One region of the Labrenzia sp. PHM005 genome, then DNA from elsewhere that is predicted to be linked to it. Evidence: predicted binding sites of a transcription regulator. Region 1 holds the regulator's gene; the other holds the start of a gene.
What was found. The regulator LexA, encoded in region 1, represses DNA repair genes until DNA is damaged. The targets are predictions, from matches to a motif close to TGTTCNNNNTGTGTTCNG.
Positions count from the first base shown of each region.

Region 1 (10,595 bases):
CGGAAACCGGCATAAAACCGGTTCATCTGTTCGTGGATCATCGTGTGGTAGGTCACACGATCTACAAAGTCATCTTTCTGCGCGTTCGTCGGCAGTTCGCCGTAAAGCAGCAGATAGCAAGATTCTAAGAAGTCACCATGGTCGGCGAGTTGTTCAATCGGATAGCCGCGGTAGAGCAGCGTGCCTTCGTCGCCATCGATGTAGGTGATCTTGGATTCGCAAGATGCGGTCGAGGTGAAGCCCGGGTCGTACGTGAACATGCCAGTGTCCTTGTACAAGGACGCGATGTTCACAACCGACGGTCCGATGGATCCGTCAAGGACGTCGAAATTGTGATCACCACCATCGACGTTGAGCTTGGCGTTGTTGTCGGCCATTCAGAAAACCCCCTGTTTGTTACCCATTGCACCGGCCAGCCGCAGGTCTTGAACCAAGACCTAACGCTTTAGCCAGACAGTGCTGGAGGAATGGTCGCGTCTTGCCTAGCCCATTTGCCGCACTGCCGCAAGCTGGTGCATATAACGCTTTGGTCAAAGACGTTTATGCAGCGGTTTGCGGCAGTGCCGAAGCTTGAAAAATAATGGAAACTCTCGCCTTGACCGTTATCAAGGAGCCTGATCGGCTATCCGGGCCAAGGATTCGTCCCGGCCAAGGGCGATCAGAACATCATAGATACCGGGAGAAGTACCCCGGCCGGTCAACGCGGCGCGCAGAGGCTGGGCAACCTTGCCAAGTTTCAGTTCTTTGCCTTCAGCATAGGCCTTGACCGCGGTTTCCAGCGGCTCAGCGTCCCAATCCGCGACACCAGACAAAACACCGTGCAGGTCGCCCAAGACCGCGCGGGCGTCGTCAGTCAGGATTTTTACTGCCTTTTCGTCGTTTTCCAGCGGACGCTGGCGCCACAAATAAGATGAGCTGTCGGTCAATTCGACCAGGGTTTTGGCACGTTCTTTGAGGCCGGGCAGGGCGGTGAGCGCCGTTTGGGTATTGCCGGCTTCGGCCAGCCATGCGAGCACGTCCGCACCGCCGTCTACATGGGCCAGATAGACCTTCCAATGGTCCAGCAGCTCACCGTCATCGGTGGCGCGCATATAGTGGCCGTTGAGGTTTTCGAGCTTCTTGAAGTCGAATCGGGCGGCGGACTGACCGACCGCGTCCATGCCGAACCACTGGATCATGTCCTCAAGGGAAATGATTTCTTCATCGCCGTGGCTCCAGCCCAGCCGTGCGAGATAATTGCGCATCGCTTGCGGCAAGTATCCGAGTGCCCGGTAAGCTTCCGCGCCAGTTGCGCCATGGCGCTTGGAGAGTTTTGCGCCATCCGGTCCGTGAATCAGCGGAATATGCGCCATCTTCGGCACGTCCCAGCCATTGGCATTGAAGATCAGCGTCTGGCGGGCAGCGTTGGTCAAGTGATCGACACCGCGGATGATGTGGGAGATGCCCATATCATGGTCGTCGACGACGACCGCCAGCATGTAGGTCGGTGTGCCGTCGGAACGCATCAAGACAAAATCGTCCAGATCCTTGTTCGGGATCACCACCCGGCCTTGAACCATATCGTCCACGACCGTTTCGCCTTCTTGCGGTGCTTTCAAGCGGATCACCGGATCGACGCCTTCAGGTGCCTCTGACGGGTCTTTCTCGCGCCAAGTGCCGTCATAACGGGGCGGACGGCCTTCAGCACGGGCCTTTTCGCGCATGGCGTCGACTTCTTCTGGAGACGAATAACAGCGGTAGGCCATGCCATTTGCCAGCATCTGATCGACAACTTCTTTGTGGCGTTCGACACGGGAAAACTGCGAGATTGGCTCGCCGTCCCAATCCAGGCCAAGCCAGGAGAGGCCATCCATCAATGCATCAACCGCTTCCTGGGTTGAACGGGCTTGGTCTGTGTCCTCAATCCGCAGCAGCATTTTGCCGCCGTGATGTTTGGCAAAAAGCCAGTTGAACAGCGCAGTGCGGGCGCCGCCGATATGAAGAAACCCGGTCGGAGATGGGGCGAAACGCGTGACGATATCTTGTGCCATGGTGCTTTTTGAAAGTCTCTGTCAGAATGAGGCGGTCCAACCGCCTGACGAATAGTGGCGCGGTCTTAACACAGGCGCGCCCAAGGCAAAATAGGCTTTGCCATGATTGGCAGGTCCGGCGAAGGGAGCAGGGGTGGCGCGTGAAGATGGCACCGGCTTCAACTATTACGGCGAGCGAGGCGCCGGCGCTAAATCCACTGACCCAAGTGTAATAGATACTGTTTCCGGCAACAGGGCATCACAGGACCGGGGATCGCCCTGGGGTGCCTTTCTAAGGTCGCGCAATTTGCAAAAGCGTGACCGCAAAAACCAACAGGCGAAAACCCGTTGGCTGCCGGCGCCGGACGAGTTGGAGCGCTTGGTGCAAAACCAGGGGCTGCTGTGGACCGGGTTTGCCTTTGCAGGCGGGATACTGATTTACAGTTTGCTGCCGGACGAACCAAGCTGGGTGGTTTTGGCGGTACTTTGTGTTGTGATTTGCTTCCCTGCTACTGTCCGCAACCGCCGCTCCGGTTTCTCAAAAATCGGCTTACTATTGTTGTCCGCTTTTACGGGGCTTTGTGCGGCAACATTTCGGACGGCGGCCATTGAGACGCCCAGACTTCTTGAACCGATGACCGTGGCGCTGCGCGGAGAAGTTCTGGAGCTTCAGCACAGGCAATCCGGCAAGCGGCTTCTTCTAAAAGCGTCGGCGGTCAACGGACGGATCGTTAAACCCGGAGTGTTTGTAGAACGGGTCCGGTTGCGGGTCCCTGTGAATACAGAAGTTTCTCCGGGCGACTGGGTGCAGCTTCGCGCGCGGTTGTTTCCGCCAATGGGGCCGGTCGTTCCGGGCGGATATGATTTTTCCTTCCGCGCCTATTTTCAAAAAATAGGCGCGACCGGGTTTTCATATGGCCCTCCAAAAAAAATCAGCGGACAACCTCCGACGCTCATACGGCAGGTTGAACGGCACATCGATCATCTGCGCAAATATCTTGCGCAGCGGATTTCAGCTGTCTTGCCGGACGGTCCGGAAAAGTCGCTTTCCGTTGCGCTTCTCGTCGGAGATCGGAGCGGTATCGACGAAAAAACAGAGGAAAGCCTCAGAGCTGCCGGATTGGCGCACATACTGGCGATTTCCGGGCTGCACATGGCTCTTTTTGCTGGCGGTGCTTACGCGGTGTCACTCGGGGTCTTGGCTCTCCTTCCCGGGTTTGCATTGCGTTGGCCGTTGCACAAAGTCGCGGCGCTGTTGGCGCTCGGCGCTGCGGTTTTTTATTTGCTGCTCTCTGGGGCGTCGGTGGCAACCCAGCGGTCTTTCATCATGATCGCCCTGGTTTTTCTGGGCATATTGACCGGGCGGCGCGGATTGACCTTGCGGACGGCTGCTTTGGCTGGGCTGTTTCTTTTGTTGTTGGCACCAGAAAGGCTGTTTTATCCCGGGTTTCAAATGTCGTTCGCGGCCGTGATTGCTTTGATCGCGGTTTACGACCTTTGGCGGCGCCAACAAAAGGAAGCTGGTTTTTCCTCAAAGCCTCGGTCTCTTCCGGCCCGGCTGGGTGTGAGCATCGCCAAATGGGCTGCTGGGCTGTTCGTCACTGCTCTGGTTGCTGGAGCTGCGACCGGGATAATCGGGGCTTACCATTTCTCCCGGGTCGCGCCTTATGGGATCGTCGGGAATATGCTGGGTATGCCGGTGTTTTCTCTGGTTGTTATGCCCATGGGGGTTCTGGCGCTTGTCTTGATGCCCTTTGGCCTCAGTGCTGTGCCGCTGAAGGTGATGAGCGCTGGTCTGGGGATGTTGATTGATGTCGCAACTTTTACCGAAAACCTTGCCCCGGACGCGGGCCGGATCGGAACGTTAGGGGCAGCGCCTGCTGCTCTGTTGATGGCTGCGCTCTTTGTCTGTTTGCTCGCGCCTGGCCGAATTCGAAGCTTCAGTCTGGTTCCCTTGGGGGCCGCCATAACACTTATGACATTGTCGCGCGCGCCCGATATTCAAATCGCGGCGGCAGGGCCGCAACTCGCTGCTCGCGATAGGCAAGGAGATCTGCGCCTCTCCCATGTCCGCAAGTCCTTTGCCGCTGAAATCTGGCTTGAGGGGGAGGGTGAAGGATTGGGGGCGATTAAGTCGCGCAAGATGAGTTCGGTTCAGCGCCGATGTGATCCTGACGGATGTGTGGTGCTCGCATATCCGCCTAATGACAAAAGTTACTCGGATCCGATACCGCTCAAAATCGGTGTGTCAAAAACGGTGCAGGCTCTTTTCGAAGATTGCCAAAAGGCAGATATTATCGCGACCGATAAAATCGTGCCTGGGTTCTGCCAATCGAGCGTGATTTTGGATCAAGTTATTCGGGAAAAAAGAGGGGCTGTTTCGATTTGGCTGGAACCGTCCGATGGGTCTGCGAGCGGCTGGTCCGGAAAGACGGCATTAGAGCGGGCCACCAATCAAAGAGACGCAATACCCGGCATCAAACGTGTGGTTTATGCTCTTCCCCGATTACCGCGGCCCTGGAACCGGCCAGGCACAATAACCCGCGCTAGTTTGAGGTCAAAAGCCAAATCCTCCGCAAAGCCATAGACCTTGCGGAGAAGATTAATTCCAAAACCTGTTGAGCTGAAAAAGGACCCGCCTCAGTATTGCCGAAACAGCGCCACGAGACGGCCCTGAACACGCACACGACCCGGTCCGAAAATCCGAGTTTCATAGGCCGGATTGGCCGCTTCCAGTGCGATCGATGCGCCTTTTTTGCGCAGCCGCTTCAAAGTGGCTTCTTCATCATCAACCAGCGCCACGACAATGTCGCCGCTGTCAGCACTGTCGATTCGCCGGATTAAAACCGTATCGCCGTCCAAGATGCCTGCGTCGATCATGGAATCGCCGCGCACTTCAAGCGCATAATGTTCGCCTTTGCCAAGAAGCTCCGGCGGGACGCTGATGGAGTGGCTGTGGGTCTGGATCGCCTCGATTGGAACACCGGCGGCAATCCGGCCCATAACCGGGATTTCCGTTGCCGCACTTGCAACCGCTGCAGGCGCTGCGACTGGCGCGGGTGCTGGTTTTCCAAGCGACCCTTCGATAACTTCGGGAGAAAAACTGCCGCGCGGCCGCGGGCTGCCGAGGCCCGGCGCGATCGAATCGGGCAGGCGGACAACTTCCATCGCTCTCGCCCGGTTCGGCAGACGGCGGATAAAACCGCGTTCTTCCAAAGCTGTGATGAGCCGGTGAATACCGGACTTGGACCTCAGATCGAGCGCGTCTTTCATTTCATCGAAAGACGGCGGCACCCCAGTTTCCTTCAGTCTTTCATGGATGAACATGAGCAGTTCATACTGCTTGCGCGTCAGCATATCAGCTTCCCCTGATCTTGAGGATCAATTGGTACAAATCAAGAACACCCTACCTGTTCTCATTGTGTTCTGCAAGGGTAAACGTTCTCTTACTGTTCTAATTGTAGCTGTCAGAATTAAACGGCACTGGAAGCGGTTTATCTGGCCGTAAATAAATGGCAGAAGAGTTCAAAGAGCGTATTGTTTTCAAAAGGTTGGGTGATCATCGATTGCAGACCGTAGGGTCCGCAATATCAGTCAGTGCAAATAAAACGTGGAACGTATTGAAAACAAATGGAGAATTTACTTCGATGTTAGACGCTTCCGGTCCTGGAGTGTTCGACTGCGGACCTATTGCGGACCCTGTTTGTTTCGGTGTTTGATCGCCCGTGCAAAGTACGGGAGGTCGTATCGGTCGACATTTCGGATATATTCTTTGAACTCTTCGTTGGTCATGCGCCCGCTATCCACCAACGCCTTTTTCTCTCGTTCGATGAATTCAGCAAATATCAACATCGCCAGTCCTATGGATTCACCTTCTGCCTGAATTTCCTTCGCTTCCATGAAAGCAAGTTCTTCGGGGGCGTGCTGTTCCAGAAGCTCGATGAGGATCCGTTCGCCAGTTAGCTTCATGGTTATTATCCGGAAATCATCGATGGCAGTTTCAATCAATTCGGACTGTTGTCGCTGTAATGCCTCTCCAAAGAGAAAGTAATCTATCTTTTCTCCAGTTCCGGCACAGGCCTGCAACAGAAACTCAAGCGGAATCGAGTTTCTTGCTTTCCAGGATGAAACAGTCTTGTTCGATACCTCAAAATATTCAGATACGGCCAAATCTGTTTTGAGGTTGAGAGCATTTTTTACTCTATCAATGACTTGCGTCGCGTTGATCTTCAATTCTTATCTTCTCACTGGAAATCTGCATAAGGCAGAAAAAATATTGACATCTGCGAATCGCAGTCATTTAATCTGCGCATTGCGGATTCTTGGATTTAGTAGCATGAAACGCGAAAACCTAAAAACCACGAACATTCTTCTTCGAAACGTTCGTGCAGGCTTTGTTTTACAAGGGACATCGTTGAATGCATGGTGCAGCGCAAACGGAATTGTACGGCGAACTGCCGAACAGTCTCTGACTGGCCAGAACAAGAGTAACAATGCGATTGCGCTTGCTGCTCGGATTAGACTTGCCGCTGGTCTGATAGCCCCGGATGATACCCAATGTGGCTGAACGTTCGAGAATTTGCAGAACGTTCTGGAATATCAACACGCAAGGCGCGGCAAGCTCTCCAGCGTGCACATGCCGGAAAACCTTGGCGGAATCAGAACCTTGAAGTGAGGTTGGTTCAGGGAACCGGGGGACGGTCTGGTGTGTCATATGAAGTTAGCGCATTCAGCTTGCCGCGCTCTCTTCAGGACCAAAGTATTGAGCCTGCAAGGCTTGAGGACAAACCTGCGGGTCTTGCCAAGCATTCAAGTCCATCTGAATTTAGCCGCAAGGTCACATGGTTTCGGCGGACATTTGAGGAATTGCTGGAGACAGAACCGAGATCGGCTGAGCGCGGTCGGGTAATAGCGCAACTTCAAGGACATACAGTCATCGATTGGTCTGGGACCCCTATCGTTCTGAAACGGCGAACAATCTATACTTGGATTAAGCTCTATGAAGCTGTGGGACCAGTCGGCCTAAAACGCACAAAACGCTCTGACCGTGGCAAGTCACGTTGTTTTGTCTCCCGCGAATGGGATCGGGCGGCGTTGGCGCGGATAGATGATGCGACCAAAGCCGAAATTGCTGACGGTTTGCGCCAGCAGGTGAGGGGGCTGATCAAGGGCGGCGCGACTGGAAAGACTGTCGCTGTTCTGGCCAGCGAGTATTTGAAGACGGTGACGGTCGCCAACGGTATCCGTCTAGAGACGCCCGCGGAATTGGACCGGATATGCAAGGTGCCGCGGGCATTGATCCGCTCAGAACAGCATTTAAAGAAAGTCTATCGCCACAAGAAGGATCGCAAGGCGAGTGATGATGATCGGCCGCGCGTGAAGCGAGTGATCACGGGGATGCAGCCAATGGACTGCGTCGTAATGGACGTCCATCACGTCAACGTCCTGCTCAAACGCGAGAACGGCACGACCGGTACACCAAAGCTGCTCGGGTTCATGGATATTGCGACCCGCCGTGTCTGGTGTGAACTGGTCTTCCTTGAGACAAAAGGCGGGGTACGCAATGCCGATGTGATCGAGGCCTTTGTCGCCATGGCACAGCATTCCGCCTTCGGTTTGCCCAAGACGCTTTATTGCGACAATGGCAAGGAATACCTTTTTGCCGACTTTCTCGACGATGCGATGCAATTGCTGGTGCCAATCGTTGGGAAGCCAGGAAAATCAAGGGTCATCCGGGCGCTGCCCTATAATGCCTCCGCCAAACCGATCGAAGCCTGGTTTGGTCATTTTGAGCAGCAATTCCTGAAGACCTGCCCGGGGTACATTGGTGATGACCGAATGAACCCCAAGCGTCCGGCACTTGGAAGGCTGGCAGCACCCTTCAACGGCGATTTTATTGCCTTTAAAAGGGTCTTGAATGGGCTTTTAAGGGCCTATGAAGTCATGCCGCAATCGGGCGCGCTTAAGGGATTGTCACCCAGGCAGAGTTTTGAGGCGCACGTTCGGCAAGGCTGGGCGGCCACGGTCATTGACCCGGATCGGCTGAATACCGTCTTCACCAAACCGGAAACCCGCAAAGTCAGGCAACACGGTATCTCGGTCGGCGGCCGGAGGTGGAGTTGCGACGAACTAGACGTCTGGTTCCATGACACGATCACAGTCCATATCCCGCAGTATCACGGCTATAACACTCTGCGGCTCACCAAACAGGACGGGTCCTTCCTGGGGATAGCTCATCCGGAGGAAGAATTTGCCTTTTTCGATCCGCGCGGCGCGAGACGCTCAGCCGAACGAAACACGCGCCGGAACAAGGCGCTTCGAGAAGCAGATCGGTCAACTCCCGACATCGATATTGGAGCGGAGTTGGTCAAGCTCGCGCAACATGCCCCTGAAGTGGTTCCAAATGTGCCGAGAGGCACACTTACCGTTACGCAAGAGCTGGAACATCAACGGGTTCTTCGTCCGGAACATGGCGACCCTTGTTCTGAGAGCGAAGACGAACGCGATCGTCGTGAGATCGCCGCAGGGCGGGATGTCTTCATCCGCAAAATCGGGAGGACTTGATGAGCGAGGCATTGAAAGAGGAGGAGGCTGGTGCTTTTCGCTTTGTTGATATCTCGGCGAGCCGGGAAATCAGAAAAGCCATGGATATTGCCAAGGAAATCTCGAAATATCCGGTGCTCATCAGTTCCAAGCCGGGCATGGGCAAATCCACAGCCTTGCGGCACCATGCTCGGAAACTAAACGCCTATTATTGTGAGGTTGGGCATGCAGATAAGACAGTCAAAGGCATGCTGAAGATGATCATTGAGGCGACTGGCTTCGGTACATCCTATCGATTTGTGAAGGACCTCAGCGATACAGCTCTAGCGCGCCTTTATGAGGGATATAGCTCCAGACGTATCCTGATTGTTGATGAGGTGCAAAATTTGGATCTATCGGCGTTTCGTGAACTCTTACGCATTCATGAAGAGGCCGATTGCGCACTGGTGTTGAGCGGCAACGACAAGCGCCTTGCCAGAACTCGGATTCACGATTCTGCTTTGGACCAGATCGTCAGCCGCTTGGGATTTCGCATCGAACTGGGTGTGCCACTGGAAGAAGACTGCCGGGATATCGCTGTGGACTATAATGTGGAGGGCGCAGAGGCTTATCAGGCACTTGCTCGCTTTGGCGGTCAGACGTCAGTACGGGATCTGGTGCGGCTTCTGGTCTTTGCTGAAAAGCTGAAGAGCCAATCCAGCGGCATCAATCTGCACCATCTCAAGGCTGCATTCCTGACCATCTATGGTAGCAAACGGGATCTGAAAATATTGGTCGGATAGGGGCAAATTTGCCCAAACCGGGCATGTCTCGAACTGACTCCATATTGGACGGTTCACTTTGCGCATGCCGAAATGATCGCGGCTGCAAATCCGACGTCCTTTCGAAATCCAGCGAATTCAGAGGAAGGGCGGGATGCAGCCCTTCGCTGCGGTTCGATCAAATGACCGGATTAGGGTCAGTGAGCCGACCGTCGGATTTTTGCCGCTAGGGTCTTCAGAGCGGACGTTTTGATATTATGCCGACGTTATGAAAATAGCCTATTTCTGTGTTGCAAGAATTCTCCTGTTTTTGGTGAATTTGGATCCTCATAACAAGAAATCTGGAATACCTTGCCAACAGACTGCGCGCTGCCAGCGCCGGATCGCCAGCGTTCCCACCGCGGTTTGACCAAAGTTGCTCGATGCGGGCCATGGTCCCCCATGGACCATCGCATCAGACACGGCAACACCGGTCGGAAAGCCATTTGCAAGAATGCGACCCGCTTTACGCTCAAGGATCGGGAGAAGCGCGCATGCGAGGCTGCCGTCGGAAGGTTCAAAATGCAGGGTCGCGGTGAGCTGACCGTCAAGGCGTGCAGCAGTCTCAATCATACGCTCTTGCTTTGAGACAGAAACAATGATTGCCATCGGCCCAAAAACCTCTTCACGAAGGCTCTCGTCCGCCAGCCAAGTGTCGAGATCACAACTTAGGACCATTGCAGCGAAGCTTCGTTTTGAGGATGGGCCAACAAAGACCGTTTCGACACCAGGACGGCTTGCGGCGCTGCCGGATTTCTCAGAGAAGCTGTCTGCGATACCCGTGGTCAACATTGGTTGTTGTGTCACGCTTTTAAGCGCACTGGCCGCTGCGTCCACAAATGACGTTAGGAATTGCTCTGGCACGAAGACAACGGATGGGCTCGTGCAGAACTGTCCGGCACCAAGCGTCATCGAAGCAACCCATTCTTGAGCAATCTGGTCCGTTCGATCGGCAAGCGCGCCCGATAGAACAAATACGGGGTTCAAAGATCCCAATTCGCCAAAGAACGGGATTGGTTCATGTCGAGCCATGCAAAGATCAAGGAGTGCCCTGCCAGCCGATGTCGATCCGGTGAAACCAACTGCCCGAATGATCGGGTGGCGCACAAGGTCAACACCGGTAACCCGTCCCGGACCTTGTAACAGAGCAAAGCAACCTTCTGGCAGACCTTCGGCCCGAAGCGCTGCGAGAACCGCCTCTGCAACAATCTCCGAGGTTCCAGGATGTGCTTCGTGGCCCTTG
Region 1 is NZ_CP041191.1:3,629,563-3,640,157, forward strand. Features, by position in the region: gene gltA (citrate synthase) at 1-377, opposite strand, end outside; gene gltX (glutamate--tRNA ligase) at 606-2,030, opposite strand; gene FJ695_RS16440 (ComEC/Rec2 family competence protein) at 2,164-4,596, shown strand; gene lexA (transcriptional repressor LexA) at 4,650-5,366, opposite strand; gene FJ695_RS16450 (helix-turn-helix domain-containing protein) at 5,697-6,242, opposite strand; gene FJ695_RS16455 (hypothetical protein) at 6,717-8,573, shown strand; gene FJ695_RS16460 (AAA family ATPase) at 8,573-9,334, shown strand; gene FJ695_RS16465 (aldehyde dehydrogenase (NADP(+))) at 9,641-10,595, opposite strand, start outside.

Region 2 (10,595 bases), 810 kb from region 1:
TGAAACACTCAATGGCGCTCAACGAAACTGTCGATCACCTTCTTCTGGCCCGCCTTTTCGAAGTCGATGGTCAGCTTGTTGCCCTCGATCGATTTGATCGCACCATAACCGAACTTGATGTGAAACACCCGTTCGCCGATGGAATAGTCTGACGGTGTTTCGCTGACGGACTTGGCAACCAGCTCGCCCTCAATCGTCAAAGGCCCTTGGCGTTTTTGCCGTGCGGATTGATACCCACGCCCGCCGCTATCTGAAAACCCGCCGGAGGCTTGAGACGCGCGCTGCGCCCGTCTCCAGCCCGGCGTCGAATAGCTGCCGCTTTCAAACGTGTCGTGACTGTCGAACCGCGAAGGACCATATCCGCCTCCGCCGTAGCCGCCATAATTGGACGAGGCTTCAGCGATCTCGACATGCTCTGGCGGGAGTTCATCCAGGAACCGTGATGGCACGCTCGATTGCCATTGCCCGTGAATGCGCCGGTTGGAGGCAAAATAGAGTTTGGCCCGCTTTTTCGCCCGCGTGATGCCGACATAGGCCAACCGCCGCTCTTCTTCGAGGCCCGCCCGGCCGCTTTCATCCAATGCACGCTGGTGCGGGAACAAACCTTCTTCCCAGCCTGGCAGGAAGACCGTATCGAACTCCAGCCCCTTGGCCGAATGCAACGTCATGATGGAAACGGCGTCAGAAGCGTCGGCACTATCCCGATCCATCACAAGGGAAATGTGCTCCAGGAACCCGGCCAGTGACTCGAACTCTTCCATAGAGCGGATGAGTTCTTTCAAGTTGTCCAACCGCCCGGGCGCGTCCGCGGAGCGGTCCTGGCGCCACATCTCCGTGTAGCCGCTTTCATCCAGAATGACCTCGGCCAGATCGGTGTGTTTCATGGTGTCGAGCTGGCGCCGCCAGCGCTCGAAATTGTCCAAGACAGTCTTGAGGGAGTTCCGCGGTTTAGGCTTGAGCTCCTCGGTGTCGATCAGCTGGCTGGCGGCCTGCATCAGCGGAATGCGCTCGGCCCGCGCAAGACCATGCACCAATTTCAAGGTGGCATCACCCAAACCGCGCTTGGGTGTGTTGACGATCCGCTCGAACGCCAAATCATCGGCCGGCTGCGCAACACAGCGCAAGTACGCCATGGCATCCCGGATTTCCATGCGCTCATAAAACCGCGGCCCGCCGATCACGCGGTAGTTCAAGCCAAGGGTAATGAAGCGCTCTTCAAACTCGCGCATTTGGAAGGACGCGCGCACCAGAACCGCCATCTCATTGAGGCTGTGCCCTTTGGATTGCAGCGCCTCGATTTCATCGCCAATTGTCCGGGCTTCTTCTTCTGAATCCCAAACGGACGCAACTGAAACCAGATCATGGTCCGGTTCATGAAAGTCGGTGAACAGCGTTTTGCCCAGACGGCCCTCGTTGAACGAAATCAAGTGGGAAGCTGCGGCCAGAATGTGGCTGGTGGAGCGGTAATTGCGCTCCAGGCGGATGACCGTTGCGCCCTTAAAGTCATGTTCAAAGCGCAGGATGTTGTCGACTTCCGCCCCGCGCCAGCCGTAGATCGACTGATCGTCATCGCCAACACAGCAGACATTTGGATTGCCCTGCGCCAGCAATCGCAGCCACAGATACTGGGCAATGTTGGTATCCTGATACTCGTCCACCAGCATATAGCGGAAGCGGCTTTGATATTCGGTCAAGACATCCGGGCGTGTCTTGAAGAGCGTGATCACGTGCAGCAGCAAATCGCCAAAATCGGCTGCATTCAGGATCGATAGGCGCTCCTGATACTCTTCATAGATCCGCCGTCCCCGGCCATTGGCAAAGGCCCGCGCTTCGCCTTCTGGCACCTGATCCGGCGTTAAAGCTCTGTTTTTCCAACCGTCCAGCATGCCGGCGAAGGCTTTGGCGGTCCAGCGCTTGTCATCCACCCCTTCGGCTTGAAGGATCTGTTTGATCAGCCGGATCTGATCATCTGTATCGAGGATCGAAAAGCTGGATTTCAAACCGACCAGCTCGGCGTGTTTGCGCAGAATTTTGACACAGATGGAGTGGAACGTGCCGAGCCAGGACATGCCTTCCACATTGCCGCCGACAAAGGTGGCAATGCGTTCCTTCATTTCCCGCGCGGCCTTGTTGGTGAAGGTCACAGCCAGAATTTCGGACGGCCGCGCAAGGCCGGAGGCCAGAATATGGGCAATCCGTGTGGTCAGAACCCGGGTTTTGCCGGTGCCCGCCCCTGCCAGCACCAGGACCGGGCCTTGGGTGGTTTCCACCGCCAGCTTTTGTTCCGGATTGAGGCCGGTCAGATAGTCCGGCGCCCGCCGGGCCGCCATGGCCCGTGCCGCGATCCCGCCCCCTGGAGAAGGAGGCGCAGGTGTAGGGGGGGCATCCGCCCGCGTCCCGATGGGCTGAAAAGGATCGTCAAAAGGATCGTCATACCCGTCCGGGTCGGTCATGGTTTACTGGTCCGGTTGTCTCAAGCGCTGTGGAGAACAATATAGCAACAAATGCGGCGCTGGCGAGACAGGACCTAAGGAAATGGTGGGGACAAAAGCCCCCGCCAGTGGCGGGGGCAGATGTTTTTCCTAATTAAAGCGTGATGCGGTAGCGGGCGAAGCCGTCGGCGCCGTCACCGGCCGGTTCAATCGCAACGCCCTCAACAGAGGCCGCGTGCTCCTTGCCACCCGGCCCTGTGTCGAACAAAACACTGGTGCCCGGCATGGCTTTAAAGGTCCAATTGGCATCGGCGGAGGGATTGATGGTGCCTTCCTGAACGATGTAGCGCACCAGAACGTCCCGGTTGGTATCCGGCGCCACCAGAATGACAACACTGTCATCAACGCCCGGGAAGTTGCCGCCGCCGCCAGCGCGGTAATTGTTGGTGGCAACCACAAACTTCGCCTCCGGATCAATCGGAGCACCGTTAAACTGAAGATCCACAATGCGGCTGGCATCTGGATTGATCAGCTCGCCTTTCGGGCCGTATTTCGACGGCTGGCTGAGATCGATCTGATAGGTGACCCCGTCAATGATGTCGAAGTTGTAGCTCGGGAACTGCGGATCAAGCAGCATCTGATCGGGTTTGCCTGGTTCGATCTGCTGGAAGATGCCCGCTGACCGCTCCAACCATTCTTTGACTGTCGCGCCAGTGATGGCAACGGCCCTTGCGGTGTTCGGATAGAGGTAAAGATCGGCGACATTCTTGATCGCCACATCGCCGACCGGAACATCGGTGTAATAGTCCGGACCACCCCGTCCGCCGGCCTTGAAGGGCGCTGCTGCCGACAGGATCGGCAGGCCTTCCCATTCCGTGCCCTTCAGCATTTCACCGACATACCAGAGCTGCGACTTGGAGACGATCTGAACGCTGGGGTCATCGGCCACAAGTGCAAAATAGGAGTGCAGTGGCGCCGAGGTCTTACCGACCGCGCGGCGCACATAGGCAAGCGTTGCCTCGTGCTCTTCCTTCACAGAATCGATAACGTCCTGCTGGCTCTCAGTCAGCGGGATTTTCTTGCGGCCGTCCTTCTTGTAGATCGACCGCGCTTCTGTGGTGAAGTTGGCCACACGCCAGCCGGCCCCTTCGCGCTCCAGCATCAGATCGATCACGCCCAGATGCGAGCCCCAGAACCCGCCCATCGCGGCCGGTTTGCCGAAGAGCGTGCCTTTTTCGCTATCGACTTCCGGAATGCCTTCATAGGCCGGGCCCGGGAACACCAGGTGGTGGTGACCGGTGAAGACCGCATCGATGCCGTCAACGGCTGCCAGATGCAGCGAGGCGTTTTCCATGCCGTCAGTGTAGCTGCCGCCATCAATGCCGGAATGCGACAAGGCCACAACGATGTCGCAGCCTTGTTCGCGCATTTCCGGAACGAAGGCCTTTGCGGAACTCACGATATCCCTCGCATTGACCTTGCCGTCCAGGTGCCTGCGGTCCCAGTTCATGATTTGCGGCGGCACAAAGCCGATGAAGCCGATCTTGATTGGATGGCTGGTGCCCGCACCGTCCATTACCGTTTTTTCGACAATGACATAGGGCTTCAGCATCAGCTTGTCGTCGCGCGGGTTCGATGCCAGAGCGCCATGGGCAACGTTCGCACAAACAATTGGGAAATTGGCGCCTGCCAGCGCTTTGGTCAGGAAATCGAGCCCGTAATTGAATTCGTGATTGCCAAGCGTGCCGGCATCATAGCCCAGTACATTCATGCCCTTGAGCACCGGATGGATGTCCCCTTCCTTCAGGCCGCGCTCATAGGCAATGAAATCGCCCATCGGGTTGCCCTGCAGAAAATCGCCGTTGTCGACCAGAACGGAGTTGGTGGCTTCGTCGCGAATGCCGCGGATCAGGCTCGCGGTCCGGGCGAGACCAGCGGTATCGACTGGCCGATCACCATAATAGTCGTAAGGCAGCACATGAACATGGAGATCTGTCGTCTCCATCAGCCGCAAATGCGCCGTGTTTTCCTTGGCCAGCAGCGAATAGGGATGCATGGCGGCAACAAAACCGGTGGCAGCCATGCCCCCGAGCAGCGTTCTTCGGGATACGGAACTTTTGAGAATGTTTGACATGGCTGGTCTCCTCTTATTGTCGGGCGCTTATAGGTCTGTTGAGGGGCACATCCTCCATTTCTGGACGGATCACAGCACAGATCTTTTTAGTTTCTGACGAGTGGGAATTGAGCTTATCTAATGAACCACTTTGCGTTGGCGTGCGTCAGCGCCGCTTGCAGTTCACCCTTCCCCACCAAATCAGGCTCGGCCTTATATTTTGACCGTTTGTTCGAAAATAGTGACACGAAAATCCACGCCACGCCACTTAAACTTGAATGGTGACGCGCATTTATCGACGGCGCATTGCCTTCAGACACGCCGTTCAATTGCCCCTCAGCAATAACTGGTCTCAACCATAATTCGTAGCACTTGGCCTTGAATATGTGTAGATACACATTATTTAAGTTGCCAGCAGGAGATCCAGTATGTCAACCGACGTCACCACATGCGGCTTCATGAATATCCGGCGGATCGCCCGCCTTGTAGGGCAATTCTATGACCAACGCCTGGCAGTATCTGGGCACACGACCTCTCAATTCATTCTTCTAGCTGCACTCGAAAAAATGGGACCAACTGCACTCACGCCGCTTGCAGATTTTCTGGAGATGGATCGGACGACTCTGACAAGAAACTTAAAAATCCTCCAAACCCAAGGACTGGTTGCGACCTCCAAAGGAGACGACGCCCGCGTCCGTTTGATCAGCCTCACAGCGGACGGTGAAAACATCCTGGAACTGACATACCCCGCCTGGGAAGCCGCCCATGCCGCATTTCTGGAGCGATTGGGCCCGGGTGTTTGGCCACACCTTCTCGACCAGCTCAACACTTTGGCAGATCGCATTCGGCCCTAATTTTTCGCAGAAACGTGTATCTACACTCAACGGAGTAAAAAGCTATGAGACAGCCTATGGCAACGCAGACTTTGACAGCCGGACTTCTCGCACTGGCTATCGCTAGCGGGCCCGCCCTGGCAATTGAGAGTATCAGCAATTCTACGACAGCAGAACAAATCAAAAATCACGCTCATATAGAAGTCATGGCGCCAGCCAAGGGTTTTGAGACCCTCGGTCCCGACGATCCAGACCGGAGTTTCCATTCCGATATTCTCTACTATGAAACTATCTTGTCTTATGGCCGCAATGACGACATCCGTAATGTCTTCTTGCTGATCAACGCCTACATCAACGCCAACCAGCAAGCCTACGGGATCGACTTTTTTGAGCGCTACCTAGACCGATATAGCAACGATCTGGATGAGGTTTTCCGCGCTCAACATCTGGCAGCACTCGCAATCTTAAGAGCAACCCATGCAGATTCGGTCCCGTTGCACAGGCGGATCGGCTGGGTCTGGGACACATTCGACCTGCTGGATGAGGCACTCGCTCTTACAGGGGCGCGAGATCCACTTGTTCACTGGTCCGCAGGCATCATCTACACACGTGTTCCGGGTTTCTTTTTCCGGTTCGACGATGCGCTTGCCCACCTCACCTGGCTGGCTGGGCGGCCGGAGTTAGAACCTTTGCCCGGTATGTATCGCGAAGTATATCGCCACTTATCAGAGCTCCATCAACGCAATGGCGACCCGGGCCTGGCGCAAAAATTCAGAGACATGAGCGGATTTGAGGCGGACGCGTCCGACACCTTGTTCATGAACTGGTTCACGGTCGAAGAACAAAATGGAAGCCAGATGTCTGCCTATCCGAGGTTAGAGGAAATCGTTCCTGGCAGGATTTTCGCGCTCTTTGGCTTCGGATTTTCAGATGTCTATTTTGTCCTTTCCAAGGACGGATCGCAATTGATTGCAGTGGACGCCGGAACTACCCCTGAGCGCCTCAAAGATGCGCACACTTTTCTCCTTGAAAAATACCCAGACCTTCCCGAGGTGGGCACGCTGATTATTACCCACGCGCATTGGGATCATATAGGCGGCGTTCACTATCTCGTGGCGCACAATCCGGACCTGAAGATTTATGGTCAATCCGACTTTCACGAAACGGTCGAAAGAGTGAAGCGCGGACACAGTTACACATTCTTCCGCGGTGCGGCTTTCCACAACGGTTTGGTCGCAGACTATCAACCGGACGTCCCGGTCAAGGTCAACCAGCATATTGAAGTCGGAGGGTCGCCAATCGTCCTTGTTCCGCAGGCCGGCGGTGAAACCGAAGATTCCCTTCTCGTCCACTTCCCGGACATGTCGACCGTTTTTGTTGGCGATGTCCTGATGCCCTATTACGGTGAACCCTGGGTGGAAGAAGGGCTTGTTCACGAGACCGCAGAAACGATGGAAGCGATCATCTCAACCGGAGCCGATCACGTCCTGCATGGCCATCGCCCTTTGTCATTGATGTATACACAAGACAGCCTTCCCGCCTTCCTAGACGCATATGAATGGCTTTTGGAGGCAACCCAACGACATGTTGAAAACGGCTATAGCGCGAACGACGTCAAACGGCTGAACCTGATCCCGCCTGGCTTTTCTCGGCATCCCGAAGCCTACCTTGGCTATATTGCTGCCAGGGATCATCTGATCGAGAGAATAGCCGACAACCTCACGGGCATCTGGCAGGAAGAGCGGACCGGAAAGGATCCGGCAGGTTTGGATACACTCACCCAGGTCGAATATGGCCGGATGCTGGACCTATATTTGAACTTAAGTCCATCGGAGGCAGCGGCCGTGATTAGTCGCATGATCGGCAACGGTGATCTGGAACTTGCCTTTAAGTTCGCTAATGCGGCTGAAGCCCGCTACGGCCCCTCCCCCGACCTGATCGAAGTACGGAATGACGCCGCCGATCGGCTACGCGGTAAGGCTCAATTCACAGATCCGTTCAAGCTTGTGACCTATTCGGAGATTGCGAACAGAACACTGAAACCGATGGCTCCCGTTCGTGACCATATCCGGCCAGAACACAAATCATCTGCATTGCAGAAAAGCCACACCCACTCGGGGCAGTAGGGTTTCCTAAAATGCGACGCCAATACAATTTGGGGAGGCGTTTAGCCTCCCCAATCGGTTCTTAACTGTAACGCGCTTTAAGCGGCCTCTTCGTCCCGGACCTGGTCGAGGAAGTGACTGACAGCTCCTGAAAGATCCGAGGCAACTTTGCCGAGCTGATCGGCAGACTGGCTCATGGTTTCGGATTGTTCCCGTGTCTGATCAATCGAGCCTGATACGCCGGCCACATTGGATGCAGCAGCAGAAGCCCCGTCAGAAGCCAACGTTATGCTCTGGGTGATTTCACCCGTCGCAATATTTTGCTCTTCGACTGAAGCTGCAATCGTGCTTGTCACGGACTGCACTTGGCCGATCTGCTCGACAATCGAGCGGATCGCCGCCACCGACTTCTGGGTTGACCCTTGGACGCCGGTGATCTGGCTGGCAATTTCATCCGTTGCTTTGGCGGTTTGTGTCGACAGTTCCTTCACTTCCGCTGCCACAACTGCGAACCCTTTACCGGCTTCGCCGGCACGGGCCGCTTCAATCGTGGCGTTCAGGGCCAAAAGATTAGTTTGTTCGGCAATCGCCCGGATGATTTCGACCACTTCACCAATTTTATCGGCAGTTTCCGCCAGGATCGAAACATCTTGATCAGCAGCAATAGCGGTCGTGGACGCTGTCTCGGAGATCTCCATCGCTGTGTTGGCCTGACGGGAGATTTCGCTGATGGACGCAGACAGCTCAGCTGCCGCAGAAGCAACCGTCTGGACATTTGTCGTGGCTTCCTCGGTCGCCGCATTCGCCGCTCCGGCACTTTCCGAAGCGTGTTTGGCGATTTGAACCATACTGCCCGCTGTTTGGCTCATGCCATTCGATTCATCTTCCAGCTGGTGCTGAATTGCTTCAACGCTTGTCTGGAACTCCCGAATAGCGCCTTCCAAATGCGCACTGCGTTTGCGGCGCTGAGCACGGCCGATTTCTGCTTCTTCCTCAAGTTCCTTCTGGCGGATCAGCTTGGTCCGGAAAACTTCTGAAGCCTTGGCAATATCTCCGATTTCATCCGGGCGGTCCTGGTACGGGATCTCGGATTCAAGATCGCCCTCCGCCAGGCCGGAGATGGATTCACTCTGTCTCTTCAGAGTTCCGGAAATCTTCCGAACCTGGAGAACTGCGAAAATGCCAACACCGAAGAAAATGACGATCCCGGAAAGGCTGATCCAAAAGATATGGCCTTGCAATGTTGCGGTATCGCGATCTGCCGCATATTCGGCCCGGTGGATCAGTTCGTCTGACAAAGCTTTGATCTTGTCCAGGCGGCTTGTGGCTGTCGCAAACCATTGCGGCCCAGTTATTCCTTTGGCGTCTTTGGTTAGCGGCAGATCTTGCATCACCTTGCGCCATTCGTTGACCTTATCGACGTCTGGGCCGGAGACCATATCCTGGAACATTTCCTTTTGGTCTTTCAGGGCGACTGCCTGGAACTCTTTCAAGAAGGCAACTTCGCCACCTTCCATGATGATGAAATTTAGGAAGGTCTTGTGGTCGACTTCACCGGTTTTGTTGAAGTGAGCCAGCATGGCCGCGCCATGAGCCCGCTCCAAACCACCGGATTCCTTGGCTTCGACTAGGGCAAGATATGGCAGAAGTTCAGAAGTGATCTCTTGCGACGGGCTGGCCTCAACCGCAATCCCAACCAAATGAATCAGACTGTTGATTTCGTGAGTGTATTTTTTGACGGTTTCTTTGATGCCATACTTTTTGCTGTCGATCGCAGCGCGCACATCTGTAATCTGATGCACGTCATCAGCAACGTGCTGAAGCTCTTCCTGTAGATGTTTATCGCTCAGATCAGCGGCCGCTAAATGATCGTCAAAGATCTTGATCGCCGCATCGGTCAGGGACCGCTGTTTGTCGAGTTTTGCAATTCCATCCGATGGATGACCGGCTTTGATCCAGCCAACTGTCATTCCACGCTCTTTTTGCATCTCATGCACAACATTGCCGGCATCTTCTGCAATGCGTGTCAGCGGCCGCATGAATTCGTGGTGTGACAACTCAATCGCTTTTTCCACCACCGCAAGGGTCGCAAACCCCGCGACCGCGATCATGGGTATAAGCGCCAGGAGCGCAATCTGTACTTTTATCCGCTTCATTTCACTGGCCCCGTTGAGCAAAAATTTTCTCGAACATGACGTAGGGGAGATTGCGTAAAACTTAACGGAAGGCGTTAACTTGACATTTTACGACGCTGAGTAAGCCAAAAATCAACAGAAACAATTGCTGGTAGAAAACCTGTTACCAGCCCTATTGACAGAAATACGGGTAAGGAAAAAATCGGACTTAATTGTAACCATACCCCGACGGCATCAAGGACAAATTACATCGTGATTCGTGACAATTAACAGACCGGAACTGAAACTGGTTCCCAGCCCCGATACGGTCAGTTTCAGGCCATGATGGCACCCGTCCTTGCAGAATAACCTGGTCTAGTTGGCCCCAACCAGATCGAACCAGCCATCTTCTGAAATGACATCGACGTTTAGATCTTGGGCCTTTTTCAGTTTCGACCCGGCCCCCGGACCAGCCACGACCAGATCCGTTTTTTTCGACACGGATCCAGAAACTTTGGCACCAAACCGTTCGGCCATGGCCTTGGCCTCATCCCGGGTCATACGTTCTAGTGAACCAGTGAAGACGACAGTCTTGCCAGCCACCGGCGATCCGGAGGCCTCAATGTTTTCGGCGTCCTTTGGAGTGACCTCTTCCAGAAGCGCTGCAAGCTGTTCCCGATTGTGGCTTTCGGCAAAGAACTCGACCAACGCCTCAGCAACGATATGGCCGATGCCGTCAATGTCATTGAGATCCGTCCAAGCCTCTCCAGTTTGTTCGCCAGCTGCTTCCATAGCCGCCGCGAAGGTCTCCCAAGAGCCATAGGCGCGTGCCAGCAGTTTGGCATTGCCCTCCCCCACATGACGGATGCCGAGAGCGAAGATAAAGCGGTTGAGGTCAATCTCCCGCCGGGCATTGATCGCTTCAAACAGGTTTTTGGCCGAAACCGCGCCCCAGCCTTCCCGGTTGCGCAGTTTGGTCAGGGACTGTTTGTCCCGCG
Region 2 is NZ_CP041191.1:2,820,224-2,830,818, reverse strand. Features, by position in the region: gene FJ695_RS12675 (ATP-dependent helicase) at 9-2,453, opposite strand; gene FJ695_RS12670 (bifunctional 2',3'-cyclic-nucleotide 2'-phosphodiesterase/3'-nucleotidase) at 2,587-4,566, opposite strand; gene FJ695_RS12665 (MarR family winged helix-turn-helix transcriptional regulator) at 4,974-5,399, shown strand; gene FJ695_RS12660 (MBL fold metallo-hydrolase) at 5,456-7,504, shown strand; gene FJ695_RS12655 (methyl-accepting chemotaxis protein) at 7,582-9,639, opposite strand; gene ligA (NAD-dependent DNA ligase LigA) at 9,973-10,595, opposite strand, start outside.
Region 2: the regulator LexA is predicted to act here: its motif matches at 2,486-2,503, upstream of FJ695_RS12675 (ATP-dependent helicase).